DNA from 3 places in the Bacillus sp. C-3-6 genome. Region 1 is predicted to be linked to each of the others. Evidence: riboswitches for the same ligand, from Rfam matches in the RefSeq annotation. Region 1 holds a riboswitch; each other region holds the start of a gene.
The links. Region 1 has a riboswitch for cyclic di-GMP ahead of ACW0JX_RS05480 (SpaA isopeptide-forming pilin-related protein). Riboswitches for the same ligand answer to the same signal wherever they lie in the genome.
Positions count from the first base shown of each region.

Region 2: linked by a shared signal. The riboswitch ahead of ACW0JX_RS23265 (WxL domain-containing protein) and the one ahead of ACW0JX_RS05480 (SpaA isopeptide-forming pilin-related protein) in region 1 are both predicted to bind cyclic di-GMP.
Region 3: linked by a shared signal. The riboswitch ahead of ACW0JX_RS02255 (methyl-accepting chemotaxis protein) and the one ahead of ACW0JX_RS05480 (SpaA isopeptide-forming pilin-related protein) in region 1 are both predicted to bind cyclic di-GMP.

Region 1 covers NZ_CM137247.1:1,060,981-1,064,268, reverse strand. The annotation lists gene ACW0JX_RS05480 (SpaA isopeptide-forming pilin-related protein) at 1-1,346, opposite strand, end outside; cyclic di-GMP riboswitch class I at 1,407-1,499, opposite strand; gene ACW0JX_RS05475 (TetR/AcrR family transcriptional regulator) at 1,672-2,208, opposite strand; gene ACW0JX_RS05470 (hypothetical protein) at 2,540-2,923, shown strand; gene ACW0JX_RS05465 (CPCC family cysteine-rich protein) at 2,997-3,263, opposite strand; gene ACW0JX_RS05460 (hypothetical protein) at 3,260-3,288, opposite strand, start outside.
Region 2 covers NZ_CM137247.1:4,523,062-4,526,349, forward strand. The annotation lists gene ACW0JX_RS23265 (WxL domain-containing protein) at 1-1,828, opposite strand, end outside; cyclic di-GMP riboswitch class I at 1,981-2,069, opposite strand; cyclic di-GMP riboswitch class I at 2,141-2,229, opposite strand; cyclic di-GMP riboswitch class I at 2,301-2,389, opposite strand; gene ACW0JX_RS23270 (ATP-binding protein) at 2,635-3,288, opposite strand, start outside.
Region 3 covers NZ_CM137247.1:437,953-441,240, reverse strand. The annotation lists gene ACW0JX_RS02255 (methyl-accepting chemotaxis protein) at 1-1,436, opposite strand, end outside; cyclic di-GMP riboswitch class I at 1,572-1,656, opposite strand; gene ACW0JX_RS02250 (anaerobic C4-dicarboxylate transporter family protein) at 1,939-3,252, shown strand.

The DNA of each region.
Region 1 (3,288 bases):
TCTACGTAAGAAGATAAGTCTGCATTATTTTTGATTTTCGCCTTGATACTGAGATTAATTATCTGGTCTTCATACGACTTATAGTCAAAACTCTCACCAAACGTAAATGTTACTTCACTTCTTTGTTTATCTATATTTAACGTTCCTTTAGAAGTAATATCTTGGCCATTTTGATCATACACTTTTGCCTCTAATACTTCTAAAACATCTTCTAAATCATCACTAATTACCATAGATGTGTATTTAGGAGGATCGTTCGGTATGTGTGTACCAACTTGGTATTGAATAACTTGATCCATTTTTGTTAACTGCTCATTCTCTACAAGCTTGCCATTCTCATCAACTATATTTTTTTCAATGCTAGGTGGATTATTGTCACCTGAACCGGATCCTCCCCCACCACTTACAAATACTTGTCCTACTTTTTCTTCAGTTTTAATATTTTTACCTTCTAATTTCACAGTATTTTTATGAGGCTTCGCAGCAGGATTTGTAACCTTTGTTTTATATCTTAAAATATAGCCTTTTGAACTGTCTGGAAACTCAATTGTAAATCCAGCCTTTGTTGCATTAATTTTAATGTTAGATAAATCTGCTGGCTTAATATTTGTTGGTGCATAACCATCTTCAAATACAGCCTCTTCTAATACTACGCTGTCTGTAATTAACTCATGTCCAGGTCCTAATGTATCTGTTAATTTAAGATCTTGCATTTCTGTTCCAGTTGCATTTACATATACAAGCCAATCAGCAATCGAAGGATCTTCTTGATTATAAGAACCCCATTTCAATAGATTATCTGTATTGGGCTGTGGCTTCGGTCTCTCTGTCGTATTACTTACATTTACTTCTTTATTAACGATTTGACCATCAACGTTAAATTCTAATGGAATTTCTTTAACACCATCATATGCTTCTAAACCAAAGTAGAATTCTACGAATAAAGAACCTTTAATGTTATTCTTTCCTTCTACGTAATCACCCATAGTACACGTTAATAGACCCTTTTTCATCTCACATGTACCAACTGTTTTTCCTTCAGCATCTTTTAAAGGAAAACTCATATTCATAAGGTCTTTTCGAAACTCTTTTGGCATATCAATTGTGAATTGATCTCCACTTTTTATTTTTTCTTTAGCTGACCACTTCACTTCTACTTTCATACCATCTGAGGCTTGATACGGTTCAGATGTCGTGCCATCAGTACGGGAAATATTAATTTCGTCCACTGGACTTTTCATCACAGCAGCTTGAATAACTGGAGCCCACACATTCAGCACTGAAAATAATACTAGAAAAACTAATGAAACCATTGAAATATGCCTTTTAGTACTTTTCATTTGCATAGTTCCCTCCTATTTTTTTATATTTATATAACAAAAAAAGACCGTCCGGTTGCATCAAAAATGTGCAACCAGACGATCTTAGTAACCAATATGTATTACCGTAGACTCTAAGCTTTGCGGCCTATCCTTTCGAATAGTGTGCTAAAAATATCTTTTATTCTTTTTTTGTTTCATTTTCCTCTTAAACCAAATATTACTATACCGTCTGGACGGTTATAATTCAATACTCTATAAAATTGTTCTATTTTTCTAATAAAAAAAACAATTCACCACTACATTAAATAAGTAATGGTGAATTGTTTTCGCATTATATAGTTCGTATATTCTATTTATATGAATTACTAATAAGAGCTTGAATCACTTTTTCTCTTAACTCGGGGCTTAGTCTGCCAACCCCTAAATATTCCGAATACCATAATCCATCTGCTGCTAATCTAATAATTGTTGCACAAACTGAATCTATCTCATCGTTTTCTATATTCTTTTGCAGTTGCTGAAATGATTGTTGTAATGGCTCAAGTAATTCAGGTTTTAACATGAATGCTGCCATCATACTACTAGACAACTCTTCTGTTCTTCTCTCATTACTTAATCTTTCCTCTACAAAAGAGCGAACCCATCTCCCTTTCCTCTCTGAGTCTTCCGCTACTTTATTGTAAATAGCGCCCTCATTATCCTCTATCCCTCTGACTATCATACCTTCTATTAAAGCTTCTTTATTTGCAAAGTGATACAATAATCCACCTTTACTTACACCCGCCTCTTTTGCCACTGCTTCTAAGGTTAATTTAGCAACCCCTTTACATTGCACAATTTGAGAAGCGGCCGCCAAAATCTTTTGCCGCGTTATGCTGATACTCATTCCTTTTTAAAACCCCATTTCTACTAAATTTATATAAATACGAATCTTATTTTTAATATTGTTGATTACTACTAAGTATTTTCTTTATACAACAAAAGCTGCATTACCTTTGAATTTTTAGTTACTTATTCTATTAAAAATTTCCATATCATTCAATATGATAACATCAAATACATAACATTGACTATACATCTATACTTTTATATTCATCGAAAATATATCCATAAACACGAAATGTATAAAAATTGATTATCCTTATACATCTAATCTATAATTTAAAGAGGTTTATATTTTCATAAAAATAAAGTGAAATTTTATAAGGATGATTCCATTGAAAAAATTTTCTATTAGTTATTTAATATGCTTACTGTTTTTTTCTATCATTGTGAATGTTTTACAGTATACAAGCGTTCCAAATTATGCGGATTCATGGGGGCCGATTTGGGTATCTATTATTATGCTTTCAATTCTTGGAAGTATTCCTGTTCTTATCGCTTGTTTAATAGGCGAATTTTGTTATAGAAAAATAAAAGGAAGTCACGAATTAAAAATCGGTATTCCTTTATTTATAGTGTTAGGTATTTCCTACAATCATTTCTTCTTTATGTTGTTTAACGACCGATATTTTCTATCCTTTAATTTAGAAGCCTTTTTGGAAACAGGCCTACCTATTACGTTATCATCTTTATTATTTTACCTTATAAGACGCCGTTAATTCTTTCATCATTACATAAAAAAATGTTATTACTCTTGTTACATCGAGTAATAACATTTTTATTTAAATCTATTTAACTAATTTGCTTCCAACTAGTATCCTTCACATCTTCGCTAGTCGGCTTTCTAACTGATTTCACAAAACATTCCTCGCAAGCACCAAATGCAATGAAGTTTTTCTGTGCTTGTCTTAACGAGACTTCATTTGCCCCGCCTTCAAAGTCAGGATCGTTAAACTGTACCTCATCATCTTCCCAGTAACATATATTACAAATTTCATATGTACCTGGTGGTTCTTCTTCTATTGTTCTATACCCGCAGCACGGACATGTATATTTCATTCCGTTACTCCATTATTCATTTCTT
Region 2 (3,288 bases), 1.8 Mb from region 1:
AACCATCTTTGTAATATTTCATTACATTAGCACCTTTTACAGGAGAACCTGTAATTGTCATTTCATAAATTTTCCCGTTGAATTCTTCTGTTTTTAGCGCATTTACTTTCGCAACCGCAGTGACTTTATTGTTTGTCCTGCTAATATCAAAGAAGCTACTTACATCATCTCCACTCTCCACATCTTGAATGGAAACATCATTCACAGTAAAATCCTTATTCACTTCACTTTCTAATACAAAAGATTTCGCATAGTGAATCTCTTTCGATTGAGCAGGCATATTTTGATATACCTTATAAGAAAGTTGACGGGAATTATCTTCCACAATATCTCCTATTACACTTGGAGCTGGAATTTCAATTTGTGCAATCGCTAATTGGTCGTATGATACATTAACACCTGAAGCATTTAATCTAACTTCTAGCGGTAATTCTGTTAAATTATCAAATGTAATTGTCATATCTGCTTCTGGAGTAGCTACTGGACCTGCTGTTCCAGAAAACTCGATTTTATTATTCCCTTTGTCTTGATACCTAATTGAACTCGTATCATACACGTATAAATTCGTTAAATGACTACCATCATTACGTAACGTTACATTTTTATAACTATTTATCCTTTTGAAATTCCACATTGCCGTTAATGGTACTTTTTTACTTGTTCCGTGTTCATAAAATTCAAAGGAAGCATTATAAGTTTGTCCTGACCTTCCGTTCCCATATAATTGTAAAAAGTTTTTTGCATCACCTTTAGTTATTGGTGTTTTAACATCTACAGATGAAGCTGTCATAGAGTGAATATTAATACGGACATCAATCCATTTCCCTTGATATTCACCAGCTTTTTTTACTAATACGTACTGTTCTCTATTTGAATTTCTAAATGTATATTGACTTTGACCAGTTCTGTCATTGCTACTACCCTTTACCTCATATGTTACTTGTGGGCTCCAAACAAATCTAAAAGCATATTTACCCGAGATAGAAGGCCCTTCACCTGTTCTATTATTTATTACCTTTACATTTGGATATTTAAGAATACTTGTAACAGGACTAGCAGCTAGTAGAGATTTGCTCTTTAATACCTTCTCAGCTTGAATAGCAGGTAATTCCTGATTATTTTCGTTTATCCTATTGCTCTCTTTTAATTCATTTTCCTTTGGTATGAGTTCTTCATTAACCTTTTCTTTCGCTAAAGTCTTCGTTTCTTTTGGAACTTCAGCATTAGTAGAATTTATTTCTTGTTTTTTATTTTCTTCCGATACTTTCACTTTTTCACTTATTTCTTTTTTCATAACTTCCTCTGAAGCCTTTGGATTTTCATCAGAAATGTCTACATTTAAAGCCTCTTTTTTCTCTACAACATGTAGAGAAGGAGATTCAATTTTCTTTTCATTCCCTTCAAACTTCACTATCGGTTCAAATTTGTACTCTCCAGCTTTTTTCATTTGAATGACTACATATACGTCACCGATAAAATTACTTTGTTCATTCTTTTCAATTTTTACAATGTGATCTTCTGTTACTGAAATGTTTTGAATCGCTTTATTGTTTTCGTTCATTTTTTTCGTTTCTGCTTCATTGAACAGCTGTTCATTAGATAATTTCAGCTCGATATTAGCATCTTGTTTATTTGTATTTGTAATCTTTAATACTACATTTTCATCAACTTTTATTTCTTCTTTATCCATATGAACGATAAAACGTCCTTGCTCGTCGTTTGTAACCGCATAAACTTTCGTTGCAGAGTAATCTAGCACACCAACTTGCGTAAATAATATTCCTCCAGCGAGAAGTATACGCCCAAATTTACCTATTTGATTTTGCAATGTACTTCCCTCCCTCACTTCTTATGAACCGAATATTTCGAACATTAAATTTATTATTCAGCTAAATTTACAATCATAATGTGTATTCCTAGAAAATAAAAAGCCTGGTTGCCTTTTCGATTTTCATACATCACAACATGTGTGAAAATCCAAACTGCAACCAGACTATCATAGTAATTTTCATTACCTTAGACTCTTAGCTTTGCGACCTATCCTTTCGAACAGTGTGCCCATTTATTTTTTCTTTTTGAGACAATAAAAAATCTGGTTGCCTCTTCGATTTTCATACATACAACTATGTGTAAAAATCCAAACTGCAACCAGACTATCATAGTAATTTTCATTACCTTAGACTCTTAGCTTTGCGACCTATCCTTTCGAATAGTGTGCCCATTTATTTTTTCTTTTTAAGACAATAAAAAATCCGGTTGCCTCTTCGATTTTCATACATACAACTATGTGTGAAAATCCAAACTGCAACCAGACTATCATAGTAATTTTCATTACTTTAGACTCTTAGCTTTGCGACCTATCCTTTCGAATAGTGTGCCAAAAATAGGTATTTATTTATCGTGTTTTGAATATACCATTAAAACCCAAAAAAGAAAATAGTTTTTTTAGAAAAAAACAATTAATTTTTATAGTCTAAATTTTTTACTGGAAAATCCATAATAAAAACTAAAAAAACATTTTGATCTTAGAAATACATCATACATTCTTTATCGATAAAATGAGATTTTTACTATCCACAAATAGCAAGATAAAATAGAAAAACATCACTTATTTGGAAGTGATGTTTTTTCTATTTAATGCAGTGGTAACATAACCTCAACCGTCGTTCCAACCCCAACTTCACTTTCAAAACTCATTTTACCGTTGTGGTCTTTAATAATTTTTTCTGTAACTACTAAACCTAGACCAGTTCCTGTTTCTTTCGTTGTATAAAAGGCTTCATTTAACTTTGGAATTTTATCTTTCGGAATGCCGCATCCCTCATCTTTCACTTGAATGATGATTCCATCTTTTACAGTAACTTTAATCGTAATTGTTCCGCCAACTGACATTGCTTCAATTGCATTTTTAATTAAATTAAAAAAGACCTGTTTTAATCGTTTTTCATCACATGTAATTGATGGTAAGTCTTTACTGTAAATACCTTGTATGTAGACTCCTTGTTTTAAAGCAGGCTTTTCCATAACTCGAATAACATAAGAGATAATTTCTTGTATGTTATGAGTTTCTGATTCTAGTGATTTAGATTTCTCAAATCCACTAAGTTCTGTAGCAATTATATGAATCCGATCTACTTCTTGTTTCATAATATCACTATAAATTTTATCCTCTGGATGCTTGTCTGCTTGTTTATTCACAAGTTTTTTTAAGTTTGCTAAAGGTCTTCTAATCTTATAACCAATAACCGTTGCCATCTTTCCAACAGCTGCTAGTTTTTCTGTCTGTTT
Region 3 (3,288 bases), 620 kb from region 1:
CCAGTTTCTACTTCTTTTGAACCTTTTTGCATTGAAACTACAGCATCTTCTGTCTCAGCTTGTGTTTCACCAATTAATTTCGCTATATCTTTAGCAGACGCTTCCGTTTGTTCTGCTAATTTTCGTACTTCATCAGCAACAACTGCAAACCCTCTCCCCGCTGCTCCAGCACGTGAAGCCTCAATAGAAGCATTTAAAGCTAATAAATTTGTTTGATTTGAAATACCTGTAATTACAGTTACGATATCACTAATTTCTTTTGACCTTGTTTCTAACGAATAAATGATGGAAGATAAATCTTGTACTGCATTTTGAATTAAACTCATTTGATTAATAATTTGTCCAATCACTTCATTACCTTCAATTGAATGTTGCTCCATACCTTCAGAAGCAACCGCAACTTGTTTCGCAGCCCCAGTTATCTCTTCTACCTTATCTTCCATTCCATGTACAATCCCTAAACATTGTTGTACTGAAGTTTTTTGAGACTGTGCCCCTACTCTTAAACCTTCAATAGAACTTGCAATCTCTTGAACTGCCATGCTGTTTTCCTCTGTACTCGCCGACAATTCTTGTGAAGAAGAAGAAACTTGCTCAGCAGTTTGCCTTACTTTATCTATAATCCCTTTAAACTTTTCAATCGTGTTATTGAAATAAACATTAATAATTCCAATATCATCTGGTCTTTCTTTTAATTTAATACTCAAGTCACCTTCACCAATTTTACGTAACCCTTCTCGTAAATCTTTTAATGGCGCTAATGAGTGACGCACGATAAAGAATTGAGTAATAGTCGCAATCGCTAATGAAATAATGATAAAGAGTAAGCCCTGTATCATAAACTTCTCTTTTGTAATAGGAACAATGGAAGCATCTAAGTCAGCCGCAATAATTGCAACAATATTGTTTTCTCCATCTGTAATTGGTTCTAATATTGTCACCCACGAACCTATTTCATCTTCATATACTTCTGTCATTTGGGCCTTTTTCGTATCAATGACTTTATCGTATGCCTTCATCCAATGAGCGGGTTGTTCATAATAATCTCCCGGCTTTATAGGGAACGCTTTTGTTAACTCTGTAGTCAAACCAACGAGTTGTAATTCTCGCTTTTCATTCGGCTTTGCTCCTGTAACATACGTTTGTCCAACACTTTTCAATTCTTTTGACACTTCATCTAATTTCTCTGTTAACTTTTCTTTTTTCACTTTTTCGGCTGTAGGATCTTTCGCCATGTCTCTAACTAATTCTACATCCAATTTTTTCAATACTATTTCTCCTGTTTCAATAGACTGCCTTTCAAATAAAGACATCATACTATTTTGAAACATGTTGAAACTTAGTGCACCCATACTTCCAACAAGTGTCAAAATAACTAATACGGTTAATAAGACGTTCTTTTGAAGGAACGATAACTTATGCCAATATTTTTTCATTAATATCCACCTTCCTTAATTAACATAAACAAAAAAAACAAAATATATGAATATTTTGTTTGAAAATGTTTCTCAATATGTTCGAGAATAAAAAAAAGCCAATGTAAAAGCATTGGCCAAGACCAACCCTATCCGTCCGGTAACTGGCTAGCGTAGCCTTTCGACCTTAGCTCCTGTAGTTTTGCGTCCTCATGTTTCCATCAGTTTGCCTTTCTCGCTGAACGAGTTGAACGATATGGGAGTTCTATGAGAATTAATTTATTCTCTTTCAAAGATTACAACATATAAATCAAAATGTCTACTTATTTAGAGATATAAATACAAATTTTTAATGCATTGCTTTTTCAAAATAATTTCAAAAAGTACGTGAATGTTACTTTTTTTGTGTTATATAATAAAAAATGTATAAACAACAAGGATTTCTTCGGGTATTTATTTAATTTCCATTCAAATTAAACTATTCGAATATATCTTAACTAATGAATTTCGGAGGTAGTTTATCATGTTTTGGCTACAATTTCTTACCTTGTTACTCTGTATTTTTATTGGTGCACGCCTAGGCGGAGTTGGTTTAGGAGTAATGGGTGGAGTTGGTATGGCAATACTCGTTTTTGTCTTCCACTTACAACCAACCGCGCCTCCTATCGATGTAATGCTTATGATTTTGGCAGTAATTACAGCCGCTGGTGCTTTGCAAGCTGCTGGAGGAATGGACTATCTTGTTCATCTAGCTGAAAAAGCATTGCGAAAAAATCCAAAGCGTATTACTTTTTTTGCTCCAATTGTTACTTATTTATTCACACTATGTGCAGGTACTGGTCACGTTGCCTATTCTGTACTTCCTGTTATTGCAGAAGTCTCTCGTGAATCAGGGATTAGACCGGAACGCCCAATGTCGATTGCCGTAATCGCTTCTCAGCAAGCAATTACAGCTAGTCCAATTTCAGCTGCCACAGTTGCTCTTTTAGCAATGTTAGCTGACTATAAAATCACTTTATTAGATATTTTAAAAGTGAGTATTCCTTCTACTTTCATTGCTTGTATGTTAGCAGCATTCGTTGCTAGTAAGATGGGAAAAGAATTAAATGAAGACCCTGAATACTTAAAACGATTAAAAGAAGGAATGATTCCTAAGCTTGAAGAGAAAAAAAAATTTGTAGGTGTAAAGGGCGCAAAATTATCAGTTATCCTTTTCCTTGTAGGAACCTTCCTTGTTGTACTTCTTGGTTCATTTGAAGCACTTCGTCCAGGATGGATAGTTGATGGGAAGTTAGCCCGTCTTTCCATGCCGAACACAATTGAGATGGTTATGTTAACTATCGCGGCTCTTATTATTATTTTCTGTAAACCAAATGTAGAAAGCATTGTGTCTGGTAACGTCTTTAAAGCAGGGGCAACAGCAGTTGTTGCTATTTTCGGTATCGCTTGGATGGGAGATACTTTCTTTAATGGAAACTTAAATATGATTCAAGGATCCATTCAGCATTTAGTAACAAGTGCACCTTGGCTATTTGCCATCGCGCTATTCATTCTATCTATTTTACTGTACAGCCAAGCAGCAACAGTACGTGCCTTAATGCCACTTGGACTATCCCTTGGTATTCCACCAGCGCTACTGATTGCGATGTTCCCTGCAGTAAATGGATATTTCTTCATTCCGAACTATGGAACAATCGTTGCTGCTATTAACTTTGACCGTACCGGTACAACAGGTATTGGTAAATACGTATTAAATCATAGCTTTATGATTCCAGGCTTAATTGCAACATTTACTTCTATCGGAATTGGAATGCTCTTAATTTCAATTATGTTTTAAAGAAAAAGCACAAACCTTTATTTAAAAAGGTTTGTG